DNA from 3 places in the Streptomyces sp. NPDC048254 genome. Region 3 is predicted to be linked to each of the others. Evidence: riboswitches for the same ligand, from Rfam matches in the RefSeq annotation. Region 3 holds a riboswitch; each other region holds the start of a gene.

Region 1 (6,110 bases), on a different contig from region 3:
CCGCCGTGGGTATCACTGCCGTGGGCATCGGCGCCTGGGGCGCGGGCATCGCCGGGGCGGTGGCGTAGGCGGCGGCCGCGGGCTGCATTCCGGTGGCGTAGGCGCCCATGTCGGCGGCGGGTGCGCCGGGGAAGGCGCCGGTGCCGAGGTCGGCCTGCGGCATGGCGGCGGGGGCCGGCACGGCGTAGGCGGCGGGATAGACGGTCTCCGCCGCGGCCGGGGGCACGCTGGCGTAGGCGGCGGTCGCGGCCGGCGCCATACCGGGGAAGGAACCGGTGTCCATCGGACCCGGGACGGGCGCGGCGGACATGGCGGGGGCGGCGGTCGGGAACGCGCCGGTGTTGGTGGGGGCGGCCGTCGGGAAGGCGCCCGTGTTCGTGGGGGTCACGGTCGGGAAGGCGCCGGTGTCGTCCGGCATCGGGAACGTGCCGGTGGCGCCCGGGGTCATGACCCGGAAGGAGCCGGTGTCGCCGGGGCTCGCGGGCGGCATGGCACCGGCGTCCATGGCGGTCACGGCCGGGAAGGCGGTTGTGGCGCCCGGGGTCATGATGCGGAAGCCACCCGTGTCCGCAGGGGACGTGGGCTGGGCGGCGCCCGGGGTCATGACGCGGAAGGAGCCGCTGTCCGTCGCGGGCACCGTCGGGATGGCACCCGTGTCCGTCACGGTCATCGCGGGGAAGGCGCCCGTACCGGTCAGGGCGTCGGTCCGGAAGGAGCCGGTGTCGCCGTACTGGCCGGGCATGCCGGCGGGGGCCGGCCACTGCTGGGCCGGGACCTGGGCCTCGGGCGTGGGCCAAGGGGTCTGGGCGGCCGGGGCCGGCTGCGAGGCCGGCGCGGCCGGTTCGAGTGCCGCGATCGCGCGCTGCCCGGTGCGCCGCGACAGCACCTCGCGCGCCTTGGCGATCTTCAGCTGGCTCTTGGTCTTGGACGTGCCCGGGGTGGCACGCTGCGGTGCGGCGGGGGGCAGCGCCTTGGACGCGCTCGACGGTCCCGGGGGCAGCGCCGCGGGGGACCCGGCCGTCAGTTCCAGCTTCGGACGCTCCGGCAGTTCACGGACGACCTCGATGTCGCTGTTCGCGGACGACCCCGCGGGCAGTTCCGGCCGGGACGGGCCGGAGCCCTCCAACTGGCCCAGCAGATCGGCGGCCATGGCGCTGACCGGCCGCCGCGGGCCGGGCCGGGCAGGCTGCCGGTCGGAGGGCAGCGCCGCCGGGACACTCGGCCCCAGTCGCGATCGCGCGCCGTCGAACCACTCCCGGGCGATGCTCTCGAGGCCCGGGTCGTCACGCCGGGGCCGCTTGAACAGCGGGACACCGCGGGACCGCGAGCCCCCGTTCATCGCACGTGTGGCGTTGTAGTTCCCGGTGGCGTTCTCGGCCTGGTCGTAGAGGCTGTCGATCCGCTGTCGAACCTCGTCACGGCTCTCGGGCGCCATGGGGGTCGTGCTCCTTCCGTGCTCCGCCTACCGAGTTAGCTGTCGGGTTCGGGCGGGTCGATCCGGAAGGCATGCCCTACGGTCCTTGCCCCTAAGGGCAGTTGACCGATTCACCCCAGTGGTTCGGTTGGGTCCCCGGCTCCGGAACGCCCCGTTGGGCACCGGATTAGGCGGAGGCCGCGCGGCCCGACGGGATTCGCCGGGGGGAGCCGAGCGGCTTGCCCGTCAACTTAGCCAACTTGTGTCACTCGTGTGAAGGTTGAAGTGCGTAATGTCCGATACGTAATTGTGATGTTCGTCGTAGCGTTCGAGATCCGGCCGTGCGGGACGGCATTTCGCCCGCATCCCGCTCCCGTCGTGAGGCCGTCGGAGCGGTGCCGTCGGCTGCCTGAGGAGCCGGCTTCCTGTGAGGTCACCGTGAATTTCCGGGACCGTTGAACACGGTGGCGCCATGCCGCGTATAGGGCGGGGGATTTCCATGTCCGGCCGACCACGACACGCAGGGGAACGACCTTGAGACCCAACAGGCGCAGACGCCCGACCGGCGCACAACGCGCGACCTTCGCAGCGGTCGCTCTGATGCTCGGCGGCGGAGTACTGGTCGCGGTGAACGTCTACGCCTCGGCCACCGAAGGCGGTTCGGACCAGTCCGGCCAGACCGCCAACGCCCAGGTGCTGTCCGCGCCCACCGTCTACTGCCCCGACGTCGGCAGCCGGCTGACGGACGTGCCCGATGCGGCCCGGGCCGACGTCGACGGTGAACTCGCGCAGCTGGACCAGCAGATCGCGGCCGCCTACCAGCAGCTCAAGGAGTCGGCCGCGGCGATCCAGCAGAACCCCGGCCTCGCCGACCAGACGATCCTGGATCCGCTGAAGGAGAAGCGGTCCGAATCCCTCCAGCGCATCGCCGACGCCATCGACCGCGAGGGCGACCGCCCCCAGGGCCTCGACGACCTCGCCGCCTGCACCCTGCGCTCCTCCGACCAGGGCGCCGGGCAGTCGGCAGCACCGCAGGACGGCGCCACGCCGAGCCAGAGCGCCAGCGCGAGTGCCAGTGCCGGCGCGGGTGCGGGGATCGGCGGCCAGGGCGGCAACGGCCCCGTCGCCGCCGACTACGCCGACATCACCAGCGTCCAGCCCAACGTCGCGACCCCGGCCGAGCAGCCCGGCGGCTCCACCGGCACCTTCGCCTCCAGCTGCGGCGTCAACGCGAACGGCCTGTTCAACTCGGACAACGTGATCGTCGCGCCCGGTGTCTCCAACGGCGCCCATCACTTCCACGACTACATCGGCAACCAGTCCAACAACGCCTTCGCCAGCGACGACGACCTCGCGAACGCCGACACCAGCTGTGCGGACCAGGGCGACAAGTCCACGTACTACTGGCCCGTGCTGCGGCTGCAGAACGGCAAGCAGGAGCGGGACGCCGACAAGCCGGGCGGCGGCACCGAGGGCAACGCCGGGCAGATCGTCACGGCGAAGCAGGTCACGCTCACCTTCGAGGGCAACCCGACCTCCAAGGTCACCGAGATGCCGCGGCTGCTGCGCATCATCACCGGTGACGCCAAGGCCTTCGTCAACGGCCCGGCCAACGCCAACGCCTCCTGGAGCTGCACCGGTTTCGAGGACCGGCAGCTCAAGGACAAGTACCCGCTCTGTCCCTCGGGCAGTGACGTCGTCCGCACGTTCAAGTTCCAGAGCTGCTGGGACGGCCGGAACATCGACAGCGCCAACCACCGCACCCATGTGGCGTTCGCCGCGGCCGACGGCAGCTGCGCTGCCGGTTTCCAGGCGATCCCGCAGCTGGTGCAGCGCATCGTCTACGACGTCGACGCGCCGAGCCTCCAGGACGGCGGCCGTACGGTCCCGCTGTTCTCGGTGGACTCGTTCCCCGAGCAGCTGCACAAGCCGGTCACCGACCACGGCGACTTCATCAACGTCTTCGACGAGAGCCTGATGCGGAAGATGGTCGACTGCATCAACTCCGGCCGTACCTGCGGGGCGGGGGCCGACGAGCAGCCGCCGTCGCAGAGCGCCGAACCCGACCCGTCCGAGTCGGCGAGCCCGGAGAACCCGCCGTCCGACACGGCGAGCCCGGTCACCGAGCCGAGCGACACGGCCACCCCGGCCGACCCGCCGGCCGAGACCGAGAGCGCCCAGCCCTCCGAGCCGCCGGCCGAGCCGTCCGAGCCGGCCGCGACGAAGACCGACGCCGGCGACAGCGGTCTGCCGCAGGTCTACACGAGTGCCTCGCCCAAGAAGTCGTCGGGTACGGGGGGCGGTGTCATCAGTCGGCCGACCGAGCGGCCCGCGACCCAGACCCCCGACACGGCGACGGGCACGGCGACCGAGGCCGGTGCCGCTCCGGCCGGCCAGGAGGCCCCGTCCACCGCACCCCAGACCGAGCCGCAGGCCGTCCAGGGTGATCTCGCCGAGACCGGCGCCCACCTGTGGCCGGCTGTCTTCGGCGGGCTGCTGCTGGCCGCCGGGTTCGTGCTGCTGTGGCGCACCCGGTGGAGGAACTCGGCCTGACGCGGTCGACGCGGCTCCGCCTGACCCCTGTGTCCGGGGTCAGGCGGAGCGCAGCGTCTGCTGGGCGAGCTCGAACGCGGGGAGCATCTCTTCGTGCTCCGCGCTGTCGAGCCCGCCCAGGTGCAGTACGACGGGTCCGCGGGGCGTGACCACGGCCAGCGCGGACTCCCTCTTGGTCTCGTCCAGCAGCTCGCTCGTGTAGACGTAGTCGACCCGTACCCCGGCGAGCCCGCCCGACGTGAAGGTCCGGTACTTGGCCTCGCTGGTGCCGTCCTCGGCGGCCACGAAGGCCCGCAGCACCGCGCCGGCGTCACCGCTGCCCGGCTTTCCGGTCGACACCCGCAGAAAGCCGATGGCCCCGGCGGGCTTGGCGTCGATCTCGCAGGCCAGGGTCACCGGACCCTGACGCAGCAGGCTCTCCGCCAGGTCGCCGTCCGTGCCGTCCGAGGCGACCGCGGCCAGGCCGTCGACGGCCTTGGCCTGCCAGCCGCGGGCGATGTCGAACGTGACCGGCAGCGCACAGGCCGAACCGGCGGCGCCGACCGTGCCCCCGCTCTGGGCCGCCCCGCTGGAGGCCTGCCCCGAGTCCGTGACGTCGGTCGCGCGCGCCGACACCCCGCACCCCGTCAGCAGCCCCGCGAGCAGCGCGAGCGCGAGCGGTACGGCTTTTCTCCCCAGGGTCCCCACCCGTTGCCTCCCCTTCGGCGTCCCCGGCGGGTCACTGTAATCGAGGGCGCCGACACGGCTGGACGGATTTCCGACCAGTGAGCATTTGTTGACGGGCTGTCATGTTACTGAACCGTAACCTGACGACTGCTACCGCGGGTAACAAGGCGCTCGCTACCGTCGGGGACTCCCCGCACCACCTCCCACGTCCCGCACGTCAAGGAGGTACCCCCATGCCCGTTCGCATCCGCCTGCTGGCCACCGCCGTCGCCGCTGCCGCCTGCCTCTGTGTCCAGACCGCGCAGGCCACGGTCTCCCGGGCGGAGGTCTCCCGGGGCGTCACCATCCCCGCCTTCTACGATCCGCCCACCGGCCTCCCCACGGCCGACGGCACCCTCATCCGCACCGAATCCCTCCCGCTGGCCCTGAGTCTGCCCAGCCTGCCGGGTCCGCTGCCGGGCCGTGCGACCCGGCTGATGTACAAGTCCACCGACTCGGCGGGCGGCCCCGTCGCGGTCACCGGCGCCTACATCGAGCCGACGCTGCCCTGGCTCGGCCCCGGTGCCCGCCCGCTGGTCGCCCTGGCGCCCGGCACCATGGGCCAGGGCGACCAGTGCGCCGCCTCCCTGGGCCTGGAGCACCCGCTGGTCCTCAACGGCCAGACGGTGTCCGTCGGTTACGAGGACCTGTCGATCTACCGGCTGCTCGCCGAGGGCGTCGCGGTCGTCGTCACCGACTACGTCGGGCTCGGCGCGACCGACCGGCTGCACACCTACGTCAACCGGCTGGACGGCGCCCACGCGGTCCTGGACGCCGTACGCGCCGCCCGCAGCGTGCCCGGCGCCTCGGTCACCGCCGCCTCGCGGGTTGGCCTGTTCGGCTACAGCCAGGGCGGCGGCGCGACCGCGGCGGCCGCCGAACTCCAGCCCGACTACGCCCCGGACGTCACCCTCTCCGGCACCTACGCCGGGGCGCCGCCCGCCGACCTCACCGCCGTCACCGCGGCCATCGACGGCACGGACCTGGCCGGTGCCCTCGGCTGGGCGGTGAACGGCTTCGTCCAGTCCGACCCGGCGCTGCGGCCGATCGTCGACGCCCACCTCGGCGCCGCGGGCCGGGCCGCCCTAGCCGACCTGTCGACGATGTGCGTCGGTGACGCGCTCCTCGCCTACGGCTCCCAGCACAGCACTGCCTGGACCACCGACGGCAGCTCCATCTCCGACATCATCGGTGAGGAGCCCGCCCTCCAGGCCTTCCTGGACGACCAGCGCATCGGCAGGACGGCACCGGCGAGCCCGGTCCGGCTGGCGACCGGCGCCAGCGACGACCTCGTCCCGCACGCCCAGGCCCGCCGGCTCGCCGTCGACTGGTGCGACGAAGGCGCGGACGTCACCTATGTGCCGGTCGTGCTGCCGGACGCGGGCCGCGCCCTGCTGAACCACTTCGCGCCCCTGCTGACCGACCAGGGCGACGCCGT
Region 2 (6,110 bases), on a different contig from region 3:
AACCGGCGCAGAAACGTTCATGCGGTGGTCGGGCGGGGCGTGCGCGCCGGAGTTCGCGGGAGGCGTGCACGTCGGGGTCGCGCGCGGGAGGCGTGCACGCCAGGGGCCCGCGCGGGAGGCTTGCACGCCAGGGGCCCGCGCGGGAGGCTTGCACGCCGAGGTCGTGCGGGCGAGGGTGCACGCCGGGCTCGCACAACGCGCACGCCGTGGTGTGACGCGCGCCCTGCGCCCTGCGCCCCGCGCTCACGCGATGGCCGCGCCGGGCGTGCGCGCCGTAACCCGCGTGGGGCGTGCGCGCGGTACCGCGCGCCCCGCGTGCGCGCCGTGGTCGGTCAGACGTTCACGCCGTGCTTGCGGAGGTAGGCGACCGGGTCGACGTCCGAGCCGTACTCCGGAGTCGTGCGGGCCTCGAAGTGGAGGTGGGGGCCGGTCACGTTGCCGGTCGCGCCGGAGAGGCCGATCTGCTGGCCCGGGGTGACCTTCTGGCCCACCGAGACGCCGATCGACGACAAGTGGCCGTACTGGGTGTACATGCCGTCGGCCATCTTGATGACGATCTGGTTGCCGTAGGACCCGCCCCAGCCGGTGGAGACGACCGTGCCGGTGCCGACGGCGTGCACCACCGTGCCGGTGGCCGCGTGGAAGTCGATGCCGGTGTGGGCGCCGGAAGACCACAGGGAGCCGCCGGTCTTGTAGCCGGTGGAGACGTACGAGTCGGAGATCGGCGCGACAAAGGCGTTGAGGCGCTTGCGCTCCGCCTCCCGCGCGGCGCGGGCCTCGGCCTCGCGCTCCTTCTTGGCCTTCTCCGCCGCCTTCTTGCGTGCGGCCTTTTCGGCCGCCTTGCGCTCGGCGGCGGCCGTCTGCGCGGCGGCCTGGGCGTCGATCTGGTCCGCGACCGAGTCGCTGACGGTGATGACCGGGGTGAGGCCGGTCTGCTCGACGGAGTTCTCGGCGGCGAGCGCCGGGGCGGCCGAGACGGTGCCGATGACACCCGTGGTGGTGAGGGCCGCGATACCGGCGGCCTGCGCGGTGGTGCGCTTCACCCGGCCGGGACGACGGTGCTTCCCGGAGGCGCACATGAACGCCATGTAGAGGCTGGTCCTTTCCTTCCCTCTCGCCTACCGGGTTAGCTGACGGGTTCGGAGCAGGAAGGTCTCCTACGGGCCCCCTCGCGGCTCGCGCGGGCGCCCGATTCACCCCAGGGACTGCGTGGGTCCCCGGCTCCCCTGGCTCGCGCCGTACGGGGACTCGGCGATGACTGTCCGGTGCCGCGGGTGCGGCGCAGTGCCTGGCGGACAGCCCGGAAGAACCTACGAGGACGTTCTCGTAATCCTCAAACGGAACGCGGATTTTGTCGCGCATCCCACAGGGCAGACAGGCAACCTCCGCCCCAATTCGGACATTTCAGAGCCCTGGTGACCGGATGGTCACCAGGGCTCTGCGCGCGCGTGCCGTTACTCCGCGGCGACGACCGTCACTTCGCCGATGCCGAGGGCCTCGACGGGCTCCTTGATCTGTGCCGCGTCGCCGACGAGGACGGTCACCAGGTGGTCGACCGGGAAGGCGTTCACGACCGCCGCGGTGGCCTCCACGGTGCCGGTGGCGGCCAGTTGCCGGTAGAGCGTGGCCTGGAAGTCGTCGGGCAGATGCTGCTCGACCTGGTCGGCCAGGGTGCCGGCGACGGCCGCCGCCGTCTCGTACTTGAGCGGCGCGACACCGACGAGGTTCTGCACGGCGACGTCGCGCTCGGCGTCCGTGAGGCCCCCGGAGGCGAGGGTGCGCAGCACCGTCCACAGGTCCTGGAGCGCCGGGCCGGTGTTCGGGGTGTCCACGGAGCCGCTGATGGCGAGCATCGCGGCGCCGCTGCCGTCGGGAGCGGACCGCAGGACCTGCCCGAAGGCGCGGACGCCGTAGGTGTAGCCCTTCTCCTCGCGCAGGACGCGGTCCAGGCGCGAGGTGAGGGTGCCGCCCAGGCAGTAGGTGCCGAGCACCTGGGCGGGCCAGACGCGGTCGTGCCGATCGGCGCCGACGCGGCCGATGAGCAGCTGCGTCTGGACGGCTCCGGGGCGGTCCACGATGACGACACGGCCGGTGTCGTCGGCGGAGACCGAGGGCACCGGCCGGGGCTGGGCGGTGGAGCCGCGCCAGGCGCCCAGGGTCTCGCCGAGCAGCTCGTCCAGGTCGATGCCGGTCAGGTCGCCGACGACGACCGCGGTGGCGGTGGCCGGCCGCACGTGCCGGTCGTAGAACGCGCGTACGGCGGCTGCGTCGATCTTCTCTACGGTGTCCTCGGTGCCCTGGCGCGGACGGGACATCCGCGTGGTCGACGGGAACAGTTCCTTGTAGAGCTGCTTGGCAGCCCGGCGGCTGGGGTTGGCCAGCTCGTGCGGGATCTCGTCGAGGCGGTTGCGGACCAGCCGCTCGACCTCGCTGTCGGCGAAGGCGGGTGCCCTGAGCGCGTCGGAGAGCAGCCCGAGCCCCTTGCCCAGGCGGGAGGCAGGGACCTCCAGGCTGAGCCGGACGCCGGGGTGGTCGGCGTGTGCGTCGAGGGTGGCGCCGGCCCGCTCCAGCTCGGCGGCGTAGTCCTCGGCGGAGTGCTTGTCGGTGCCCTCGGAGAAGGCGCGCGCCATGATCGTGGCGACGCCGTCCAGGCCGGCCGGCTCGGCGTCCAGGGGCGCGTCCAGAAGCACCTCGACGGCGACGACCTGCTGGCCGGGGCGGTGGCAGCGCAGCACGGTCAGACCGTTGTCCAGGGCGCCGCGCTCGGGTGCCGGGAAGGCCCAGGGCCGGGCCTCGCCCGCTTGGGGCCGGGGGTGGAATTCCATGGTGGCGAGCTCGGTCACTTGGCCGTCTCCTCGTCGTCGTGCTCGGCGGTGGCGGCCTCGACCGTGGCCTCCGCCTCGGGGTCCTCGGGTACGTCGGCGTCCTCGACCGTCTCCGGGGACTTGGGCTCGTAGACGAGCACCGCGCGGTTGTCCGGCCGCAGCCGGGCCTTGGCGACCTCCTGGACCTCTTGCGGGGTCACCGCGAGGACGCGCTGGACGGCGGTCAGGGCGAGCTGCGGGTCGCCGAACAGGACGGCGAACCGGCACAGTTCGTCCGCGCGGCCGGCGACGGTGCCCAGCCGGTCCAGCCACTCGCGCTCCAGCTGGGCCTGGGCGCGTTCCATCTCCTCGGGTGTGGGACCCTCCTCGGCGAACCGGGCGAGCTCCTCGTCGATGGCGGTCTCGATGACCGGCACCTCGACGTCACCGGAGGTCTTCACGTCCAGCCAGCCCAGGGAGGGCGCGCCGGCGAGCCGCAGCAGGCCGAAGCCGGCGGCGACGGCCGTACGGTCGCGCCGTACGAGGCGGTTGTAGAGGCGGGAGGACTCGCCGCCGCCGAGGACGGTGAGGGCCAGGTCGGCCGCGTCGGACACGCGCGTGCCGTCCTCGGGGAGCCGGTAGGCGGCCATCAACGCGCGCGCGGGCACCTCCTCCACGACGACCTCGCGCAGCTGCTCGCCCATGATGTCGGGCAGCGAGCCGTCGCGCGGGGCGGGCTTGCCGTCGTGCGCCTGGATGGAACCGAAGTACTTCTCGATCCAGGCGAGGGTCTGCTGGGGGTCGATGTCGCCGACCACCGAGAGCACCGCGTTGTTGGGCGCGTAGTAGGTACGGAAGAACGCCCGCGCGTCCTCCAGGGTGGCCGCGTCCAGGTCGGCCATCGAGCCGATCGGCGTGTGGTGGTAGGGGTGGCCCTCCGGGTAGGCGAGGGCGGTCAGCTTCTCGAAGGCGGTGCCGTAGGGGACGTTGTCGTAGCGCTGGCGGCGCTCGTTCTTGACGACGTCCCGCTGGTTCTCCATGGACTCGTCGTCCAGGGCGGCGAGCAGGGAGCCCATACGGTCGGCCTCGAGCCAGAGGGCGAGCTCCAGCTGGTGGGCGGGCATGGTCTCGAAGTAGTTGGTGCGCTCGAAGCTGGTGGTGCCGTTGAGCGAGCCGCCGGCGCCCTGGACGAGCTCGAAGTGGCCGTTGCCCTTCACCTGGGCGGAGCCCTGGAACATCAAGTGCTCGAAAAGGTGAGCCAGGCCGGTACGTCCCTTGACTTCGTGCCGGGAGCCGACGTCGTACCAGAGGCAGACCGCCGCGACCGGGGTCAGGTGGTCCTCGGAGAGCACCACGCGCAGACCGTTGGCCAAGCGGTGCTCGGTCGCTGTCAGGCCTCCGGAGCCTGTCTCGGCCGTGGTCGTGTGACCCATGGGCATGTACGTCCCTTCACTCGCGTCACTCACTCGCGGAAGCGGTCTCGAACCGCGGTTTTCCTGCCGGTCCTGCCACTGTATGCAAGCGCGCCGGGACCCGGCGAAGTTCCCGCACCACGTACGCCCACAGCGGATCGCGTAGCCTGCGTCCGACCCGCTCCCGAACGCCTCCGAGGCACCGGGGCGGGCCGCGGAGGCCGGGGCCTGGCCCGGGTTGTCAGTACCGCGGTCCACAATGGTCAGCGTCAGATCCCGTTCACGCATGAGCAAGGAGCCGGCAGCGATGGCCCGCCGCAGCACGAAGACCCCGCCGCCCGACGACTCGTACGAGGAGAGGATCCTCGACATCGACGTCGTGGACGAGATGCGCGGCTCCTACCTCGAGTACGCGTACTCGGTCATCTACTCGCGCGCTCTGCCGGACGCCCGCGACGGCCTGAAGCCGGTGCACCGCCGCATCGTCTACCAGATGAACGAGATGGGTGTGCGCCCCGACCGCGCCTACGTGAAGTGCGCGCGCGTGGTCGGCGAGGTCATGGGCAAGCTGCACCCGCACGGCGACGCGTCGATCTACGACGCGCTGGTGCGTATGGCCCAGCCGTTCTCGATGCGCGTCCCGCTGGTCGACGGCCACGGCAACTTCGGCTCCCTGGGCAACGACGACCCGCCGGCCGCCATGCGGTACACCGAGTGCCGGATGGCCGAGGCGACCAGCCTGATGACCGAGTCGATCGACGAGGACACGGTCGACTTCTCGCCCAACTACGACGGCCAGGAGCAGGAACCGGTGGCGCTGCCCGCCGCGTTCCCGAACCTGCTGGTGAACGGCTCGTCGGGCATCGCCGTCGGCATGGCGACCAACATGCCGCCGCACAACCTGGGCGAGGTGATCGCGGCCGCCCGCCACCTGATCCGCTATCCGAACGCGGACCTGGACACGCTGATGAAGCACGTGCCGGGCCCCGACCTGCCCACCGGCGGGCGGATCGTCGGCCTGGAGGGCATCCGGGACGCGTACGAGACGGGCCGAGGCACCTTCAAGATCCGGGCCACGGTGGCGGTGGAGGCGGTGACGGCCCGCCGCAAGGGCCTGGTCATCACCGAACTGCCCTTCACGGTCGGCCCCGAGAAGGTCATCGCCAAGATCAAGGACCTGGTCAACTCCAAGAAGCTGCAGGGCATCGCCGACGTCAAGGACCTCACCGACCGCGAGCACGGGCTGCGTCTGGTCGTCGAGATCAAGAACGGCTTCGTGCCGGAGGCGGTCCTGGAGCAGCTCTACAAGCTGACGCCGATGGAGGAGTCCTTCGGCATCAACAACGTCGCCCTGGTGGACGGCCAGCCGCTCACCCTGGGCCTCAAGGAACTGCTCGAGGTCTACCTCGACCACCGCTTCAACGTGGTCCGCCGCCGCAGCGAGTTCCGCCGCACCAAGCGCCGGGACCGCCTCCACCTGGTCGAGGGTCTGCTCACGGCCCTGGTCGACATCGACGAGGTCATCCGGCTGATCCGCTCCAGCGACAACAGCGCGCAGGCCAAGGAACGCCTGATGGAGCGCTTCTCGCTGTCGGAGATCCAGACCCAGTACATCCTGGACACGCCGCTCCGCCGGCTGACCAGGTACGACCGCATCGAGCTGGACGCGGAGAAGGAGAAGCTCACCGCGGAGATCGCCGAGCTGACCCGGATCCTGGAGTCGGACGCGGAGCTGCGCAAGCTGGTCTCGGCCGAACTGGCCGCGGTGGCGAAGAAGTTCGGCACCGAGCGGCGCACGGTCCTGCTGGAGGCCTCCGGTGCCCCGGCAGCCTTGGTGCCGCTCCAGGTGGCCGACGACCCGTGCCGGGTGCTGCTCTCCTCGACGGGCCTGCTG
Region 3 (6,110 bases):
GTGGAGCGGCCGCGAGGGCGCCGCCTCGTACTTCGCGATCGGGCATCTGCTCTTCGACAAGGCGCTTCGATACCTGGAGGCGGCGGCGGAGGGCGGCAGCGTCTCGGCGGCCCGGGAGGCGGGGCGGCTGCACCGGGACCGCGCGGAGAGGTGGCTGCGGCGGGCGGCGGAGGCGGGGGACGGGGCGGCGGCACACGAGTTGGGGGACGTGTTGGTGGGGCCGGGGCGCATCCGTGAGGCCCATTTCTGGTACCAGCAGGCGTACGACACCGGCTTCGACCAGGCCGCCGCCAGCCTCGGAGGCCTGTTCCTCAACTGGGGTGACCCCAAAACCGCCGAATACTGGTTCCGCCTCGGTGTTGATCACGGAGACGCCCGTGTCATGAACGGTCTGGCGATCATGCTGGGCCGCACCGACGGGAACGAACCGGAGCGGGAGGAACTCCTTCGCCGAGCTGCCGCGAGCGGTTACCGGTGATCTTGTGTGAAAGCCCCGGCGTTCACGCCGGGGATGAAACGCATCTCAAGACTGCTCTGACCCGCAGGCTAGAGCGGACGTTTTTGCTGCTCGATGTACTGGCGGACGATTGCCAACGGTGCTCCGCCGCATGAGGCCGAGAAGTACGAGGGCGACCACAGATGCCCGTGCATGATGGCGCGGTTGACGCGGCCGGTGAATTCCTGGCGTATCCGGCGGGCGGAGACGCCCTTGAGGCTGTTGACCAGCTTCGAGATGGCGACCTTGGGCGGGTAGTGCACCAACAGGTGAACGTGATCGCGTTCGCCGTTGAACTCCTTCAGCTCCGCCTCGAAGTCCTCGCACACCTTGCGCATGATCTCTTCGCAGCGTGTCAGCATCTCGTCATTGAAGACTCCGCGTCGGTACTTCGTCACGAAGACCAAGTGCACATGCATCTCCGAAACAACATGCCTGCCTCGCCTGTAGTCGTTCTGCATACCCATGAGACCAATCGTAGTAGGATCTTGGTTGTGCAGCTCCGCTACAACTACCGGGCCTACCCGGACGCCCCGCAGCGCCGCGCGCTGGCCCAGGCGTTCGGGTGCGCCCGCGTGGTGTGGAACGACTGCCTGCGCGACCGCAAGGAAGCACACGCGGCCGGGCTGCCCTATGTGAAGTCGGCCGATCTGTCCCGGCTTCGCATCACCCAGGCCAAGCGCATCGAGGAACGCGCTTGGCTCGCCGAAGTGTCCGCCGTTGTCCTGCAGCAGTCCCTCCGGGACCTGGACACCGCCTACAAGAACTTTGAAGCCATCTCCGGAAGAAGGGGCGTGTGGAGGAGGCCGAGGAACTCTTCCGGGAGGCGGCCACCCTGGGAAGCGGAGACGCCGCGTTTCGGCTGGCCGACCTGCTGAAGGAGCGGGGGGACGAGAGCCAGGCCATGTGGTGGTACCGGAAGGCCGCTGAGCGGGGCGACTGCTTTGCCCAGAAGCTCCTGACCGAGCACGCACCCGATACCGTCAAGGAGTGACCCACCAGCCCGCCCCCGACGGCACCACCCACCCCGACGGCGCCCCCGCCCCCGACCTCTTCACCTGGGAGTTCGCCGCCGACCCCTATCCCGCCTACGCCTGGCTCCGGGAGCACGCACCCGTGCGTCGCACCCGGCTTCCCAGCGGGGTCGAGGCCTGGCTGGTCACCCGCTACGCCGACGCCCGGCAGGCGCTCGCCGACCCCCGGCTGTCCAAGAACCCGGCGCATCACGACGAGCCCGCGCACGCCAAGGGGAAGACCGGGATCCCCGGGGAGCGCGGGGCCGAGCTGATGACGCATCTGCTGAACATCGATCCGCCGGACCACACCCGGCTGCGGCGGCTGGTCAGCAAGGCGTTCACGCCGCGCCGGGTGGCCGAGTTCGCGCCCCGGGTGCAGGAGCTGACCGACCGGCTCATCGACGGGTTCGCGGACCGGGGCGAGGCCGACCTCATCCACGAGTTCGCCTTCCCGCTGCCCATCTACGCCATCTGCGACCTGCTGGGCGTCCCGCGCGAGGACCAGGACGACTTCCGGGACTGGGCCGGCATGATGCTGCGACACACAAAAGCAGCGCACGGCGGAGGGCCGCGGGGCGGGGTCGCGCGGTCCGTGAAGAAGATGCGCGGATATCTGGCCGAGCTGATCCACCGGAAGCGGGAGGCGCTGTCCGCCGAGCCGGCCCCCGGCGAGGACCTCATCTCCGGGCTCATCCGTGCCTCCGACCACGGCGAGCACCTCACCGAGAACGAGGCCGCCGCCATGGCCTTCATCCTGCTGTTCGCCGGCTTCGAGACGACCGTCAACCTCATCGGGAACGGGACGTACGCCCTGCTCACCCACCCGGAACAGCGCCGCCGCCTCCAGGACTCCCTGGCCGCGGGCGAGCACGGGCTGCTGGAGACCGGGGTGGAGGAACTCCTGCGCTACGACGGGCCGGTGGAGCTCGCCACCTGGCGGTTCGCCACCGAGCCGCTCGGTATCGGCGGGCAGCGCATCGCGGTCGGCGACCCGGTCCTCGTCGTACTCGCCGCCGCGGACCGGGACCCGGAGCGGTTCGCCGAGCCGGACACGCTCGACCTGGCACGGCGGGACAACCAGCACCTGGGCTACGGCCACGGCATCCACTACTGCCTCGGCGCCCCGCTCGCCCGCCTGGAGGGGCAGACCGCGCTCGCCACCCTCCTCACCCGCCTCCCGGACCTGCGACTCGCGGTGCCGGAGAGCGAGTTGCGCTGGCGCGGCGGCCTCATCATGCGCGGACTGCGCACGCTCCCCGTGCAGTTCACCCCCGCCGGCCGATGAGCAACACCGACACCCGCCTGGCCCCCCACCGACACCCGCCCGGCGCCCCGCACGGCCCTTCACCGGCAAAGATGACCAGCGTTCAAGTCTGTGATCTTCACGTGATCTGCGCGGCATTAACTTGTGACAAGTGATCGTCTGCCTATACGTTCACCCATCAGTGCGGCGCCCCAGCGGGACCCGTCGCGCCGGTCACCGCTGTCGCTCGAAAGGTTTCCGCATGCTCTCCGGGAACGGTCGTCACCGTCGCCCCCGTCAGGCTCCGGCTCTCCTCGTCGCGGCCGGCGTGACCGGCTCGGCCATCGCCATCCCGCTCCTCGGCGCGGCGAGCGCCAACGCGGCCGACGGCAACACCTGGGACAGGGTGGCCGAGTGTGAGAGCGGCGGCTCCTGGAGCATGGACACCGGCACCGGCTACTACGGCGGCCTGCAGATGTCCCAGGACGACTGGGACGAGTACGGCGGCCAGCAGTACGCCGGCACGCCGGACCAGGCGAGCCGTTCGCAGCAGATCGCGGTCGCCGAGAAGATCCTCGCCGACCAGGGCACCAAGCCCTGGCGGACCTGTGCGCTGATCGCCGGGCTCTCCTCGGACGACGCCTCGGTGAACGTCGACCCGGGCCTCGGCGGATCGGACGACGCGTCCGGCTCCTCCGACTCGTCCTCCGGGCTGTCGGATTCGTCCTCTTCATCTGGTTCATCGGATTCATCTGGTTCATCGGATTCGGGCTCGTCCGACTCCTCGTCGGATGCCTCGGGCGCCACGGACTCCGACTCCGCCACTCCGTCCCCGGGTGCGAGCGACGGCTCCGGCAAGGGCACCCCTGCCGACTCCACGAAGGCGGACAAGTCGGGATCCAAGGGCTCCGATGCCTCGAAGGTGAACGAGAACCCTGTCGTGCCCGAAGCCGACGACTCGGACAATTCCTGGCAGACGGGCAGTTCTTGGGATCTGGTCGACACGGGGGCCGTCGGCAGTGGCGGCAAGCACCGTGGCGGCTCGGCGGACGAAAGTGTGACAAACGGTCAGAGTGTGACTTCTTCCGGCCGTCATGCCTCCCGGGACGCCGGCACCTACACCGTCCGGGACGGTGACACTCTCGCCTCCATCGCCGACTCCCTTGGCCTCGACGGCGGATGGCGTGCGCTCTATGCCGCCAACAAGGCGGACATCGGTGCCGACCCGAATGACATCGCCCCCGGTCAGACCCTGAAACTCAGCAGCGAAACGGACGAAAAGTAGCGGGAGTTGACATCTCAGGTCGCCCTACTTGGCAGTTAAATGTCCGTTTTGGTGAAAGTGTGGGATGAGTCTCAGAAGCCCTGATCATCTTTGAAATTCACCTGATCGCCTGTTTACGGTCAAGGCCGCTCGTCACCACGAGCCCCGGCCGTCGCAACGCCGAGTCCTGCCAGCGACTCCCCGGGAACAGTCGTCGCGTCAAGCGCCGTAGGCAGGAGCGGGGGACCCAAGGTAAGTGCCGGGACCGGTAGTTGAGGCTGCCGTGTCCGGCTCGGGGTGAAGCCGCGCACCGTGAGGTGTGCGGCCGGGCAACTCAACCGGCCCGAACCCGACAGCTCACCTCGCAGGCGTCGGTGAGGGGATCCGTCATGCTGTTTTCCGGCAAGGGCAAGCACCGTCGTCCGTCCAAGGCCACCCGCGCCGCCGCACTCGCCGGTGTCACCGGTGTCGCCATCGCCGCACCGCTGATGGCCTCCGGCACCGCCTCCGCCGCCACCGCCTCCGAGTGGGACGCCGTCGCCCAGTGCGAGTCCGGCGGCAACTGGGCCATCAACACCGGCAACGGCTACTACGGCGGTCTGCAGTTCTCCGCCTCCACCTGGGCCGCGTACGGCGGCACCCAGTACGCCGCGCAGGCCAACCAGGCCGGCAAGGCGCAGCAGATCGCGGTCGCCGAGAAGGTCCTCGCCGCGCAGGGCAAGGGCGCCTGGCCGGTCTGCGGCACGGGCCTGTCCAGCGCCGCCTACACCGGCAGCAGCGCCGGCTCCTCCAGCTCCTCGTCGAGCGGCGGCACCAGCAGCCGTACGACCGACACGCAGGCCGCCTCCCGCTCCGCCGAGCGTCCGGCCGCCAAGAAGACCGTCACCACCCCGACCGGCAAGAAGGTCAAGAAGGGCGACGGCGAGTACAAGGTCGTCAAGGGCGACACGCTCAGCTCGATCGCCGAGAAGCACAAGGTCAAGGGCGGCTGGCAGGCGCTGTTCAAGCTGAACAAGGACATCGTCGACGACGCCGACTTCATCTACCCGGGCCAGCAGCTGCACCTGAAGTAGGTCTCAGGAGAGGCGCCGCGAGTACTACGCGGCGCCCAGCTGAACCACAGCGTCCACACAGCCGTGGTCCCCATAGTGAGGACCACGTGAGGGCCGCCCCCGTCCCCCACGGGCCCCCGCTCCGGTGCGTTCTCCCCCCGTACGCACCGGGGCGGGGTTTCTCTTTGCGGCCTCTCGCGGTCTTCTTCTTGACCCGCTCTTCTTCCGTTCTTCATCGGGACCCCCTTTGTTCCGCGCGTGAACAATGAGTACCGTCTGTGTGTCCACGGGTCGGTCGGTCGTGACGGCCGACGGCCCTGGGACGGTTAGGCTCTAGTCGCAAGGCTGAGCAAGGGCCGACAAGGTCCGCGTGCGCCCGCACAACCAGCGTCACATCCCAAGAAGGAGATGCTCGTGCCGTCCATCGACGTCGTCGTAGCCCGGGAAATCCTGGACTCCCGAGGCAACCCCACGGTCGAGGTCGAGGTCGGCCTCGACGACGGCAGCACGGGTCGTGCCGCCGTCCCGTCCGGCGCCTCCACCGGTGCCTTCGAGGCCATCGAGCTCCGTGACGGCGACCCCAACCGCTACCTCGGCAAGGGCGTCGAGAAGGCCGTCCTCGCCGTGATCGAGCAGATCGGCCCGGAGCTGGTCGGCTACGACGCCACCGAGCAGCGCCTGATCGACCAGGCGATGTTCGACCTGGACGCCACCGACAACAAGGGCTCGCTCGGCGCCAACGCCATCCTCGGCGTCTCCCTCGCCGTCGCGCACGCCGCCTCCGAGGCCAGCGACCTCCCCCTCTTCCGCTACCTGGGCGGCCCCAACGCGCACCTGCTGCCGGTGCCGATGATGAACATCCTCAACGGCGGCTCGCACGCGGACTCCAACGTGGACATCCAGGAGTTCATGATCGCCCCGATCGGCGCGGAGTCCTTCTCCGAGGCGCTGCGCTGGGGCGCCGAGGTCTACCACACCCTCAAGAAGGTCCTGAAGTCGAAGGGCCTGTCCACCGGCCTCGGCGACGAGGGCGGCTTCG

The links. Region 3 has a riboswitch for cyclic di-AMP ahead of ACGFZQ_RS27495 (transglycosylase family protein). Riboswitches for the same ligand answer to the same signal wherever they lie in the genome.
Positions count from the first base shown of each region.
Region 1: another riboswitch for cyclic di-AMP. It lies ahead of ACGFZQ_RS35800 (NlpC/P60 family protein); the one in region 3 lies ahead of ACGFZQ_RS27495 (transglycosylase family protein).
Region 2: another riboswitch for cyclic di-AMP. It lies ahead of ACGFZQ_RS24335 (M23 family metallopeptidase); the one in region 3 lies ahead of ACGFZQ_RS27495 (transglycosylase family protein).

Region 1 is NZ_JBICZJ010000015.1:270,291-276,400, reverse strand. Features, by position in the region: gene ACGFZQ_RS35800 (NlpC/P60 family protein) at 1-1,435, opposite strand, end outside; cyclic di-AMP (ydaO/yuaA leader) riboswitch at 1,444-1,618, opposite strand; gene ACGFZQ_RS35795 (DUF1996 domain-containing protein) at 2,015-3,967, shown strand; gene ACGFZQ_RS35790 (lipoprotein) at 4,007-4,654, opposite strand; gene ACGFZQ_RS35785 (lipase family protein) at 4,867-6,110, shown strand, end outside.
Region 2 is NZ_JBICZJ010000008.1:405,300-411,409, forward strand. Features, by position in the region: gene ACGFZQ_RS24335 (M23 family metallopeptidase) at 333-1,088, opposite strand; cyclic di-AMP (ydaO/yuaA leader) riboswitch at 1,101-1,264, opposite strand; gene ACGFZQ_RS24340 (M16 family metallopeptidase) at 1,455-2,843, opposite strand; gene ACGFZQ_RS24345 (pitrilysin family protein) at 2,840-4,243, opposite strand; gene ACGFZQ_RS24350 (DNA topoisomerase (ATP-hydrolyzing) subunit A) at 4,524-6,110, shown strand, end outside.
Region 3 is NZ_JBICZJ010000010.1:148,325-154,434, forward strand. Features, by position in the region: gene ACGFZQ_RS27465 (tetratricopeptide repeat protein) at 1-478, shown strand, start outside; gene tnpA (IS200/IS605 family transposase) at 547-963, opposite strand; partial or broken gene ACGFZQ_RS27475 (helix-turn-helix domain-containing protein) at 991-1,287, shown strand; gene ACGFZQ_RS27480 (hypothetical protein) at 1,293-1,490, shown strand; gene ACGFZQ_RS27485 (cytochrome P450) at 1,487-2,797, shown strand; gene ACGFZQ_RS27490 (transglycosylase family protein) at 3,018-4,040, shown strand; cyclic di-AMP (ydaO/yuaA leader) riboswitch at 4,234-4,405, shown strand; gene ACGFZQ_RS27495 (transglycosylase family protein) at 4,409-5,092, shown strand; gene eno (phosphopyruvate hydratase) at 5,480-6,110, shown strand, end outside.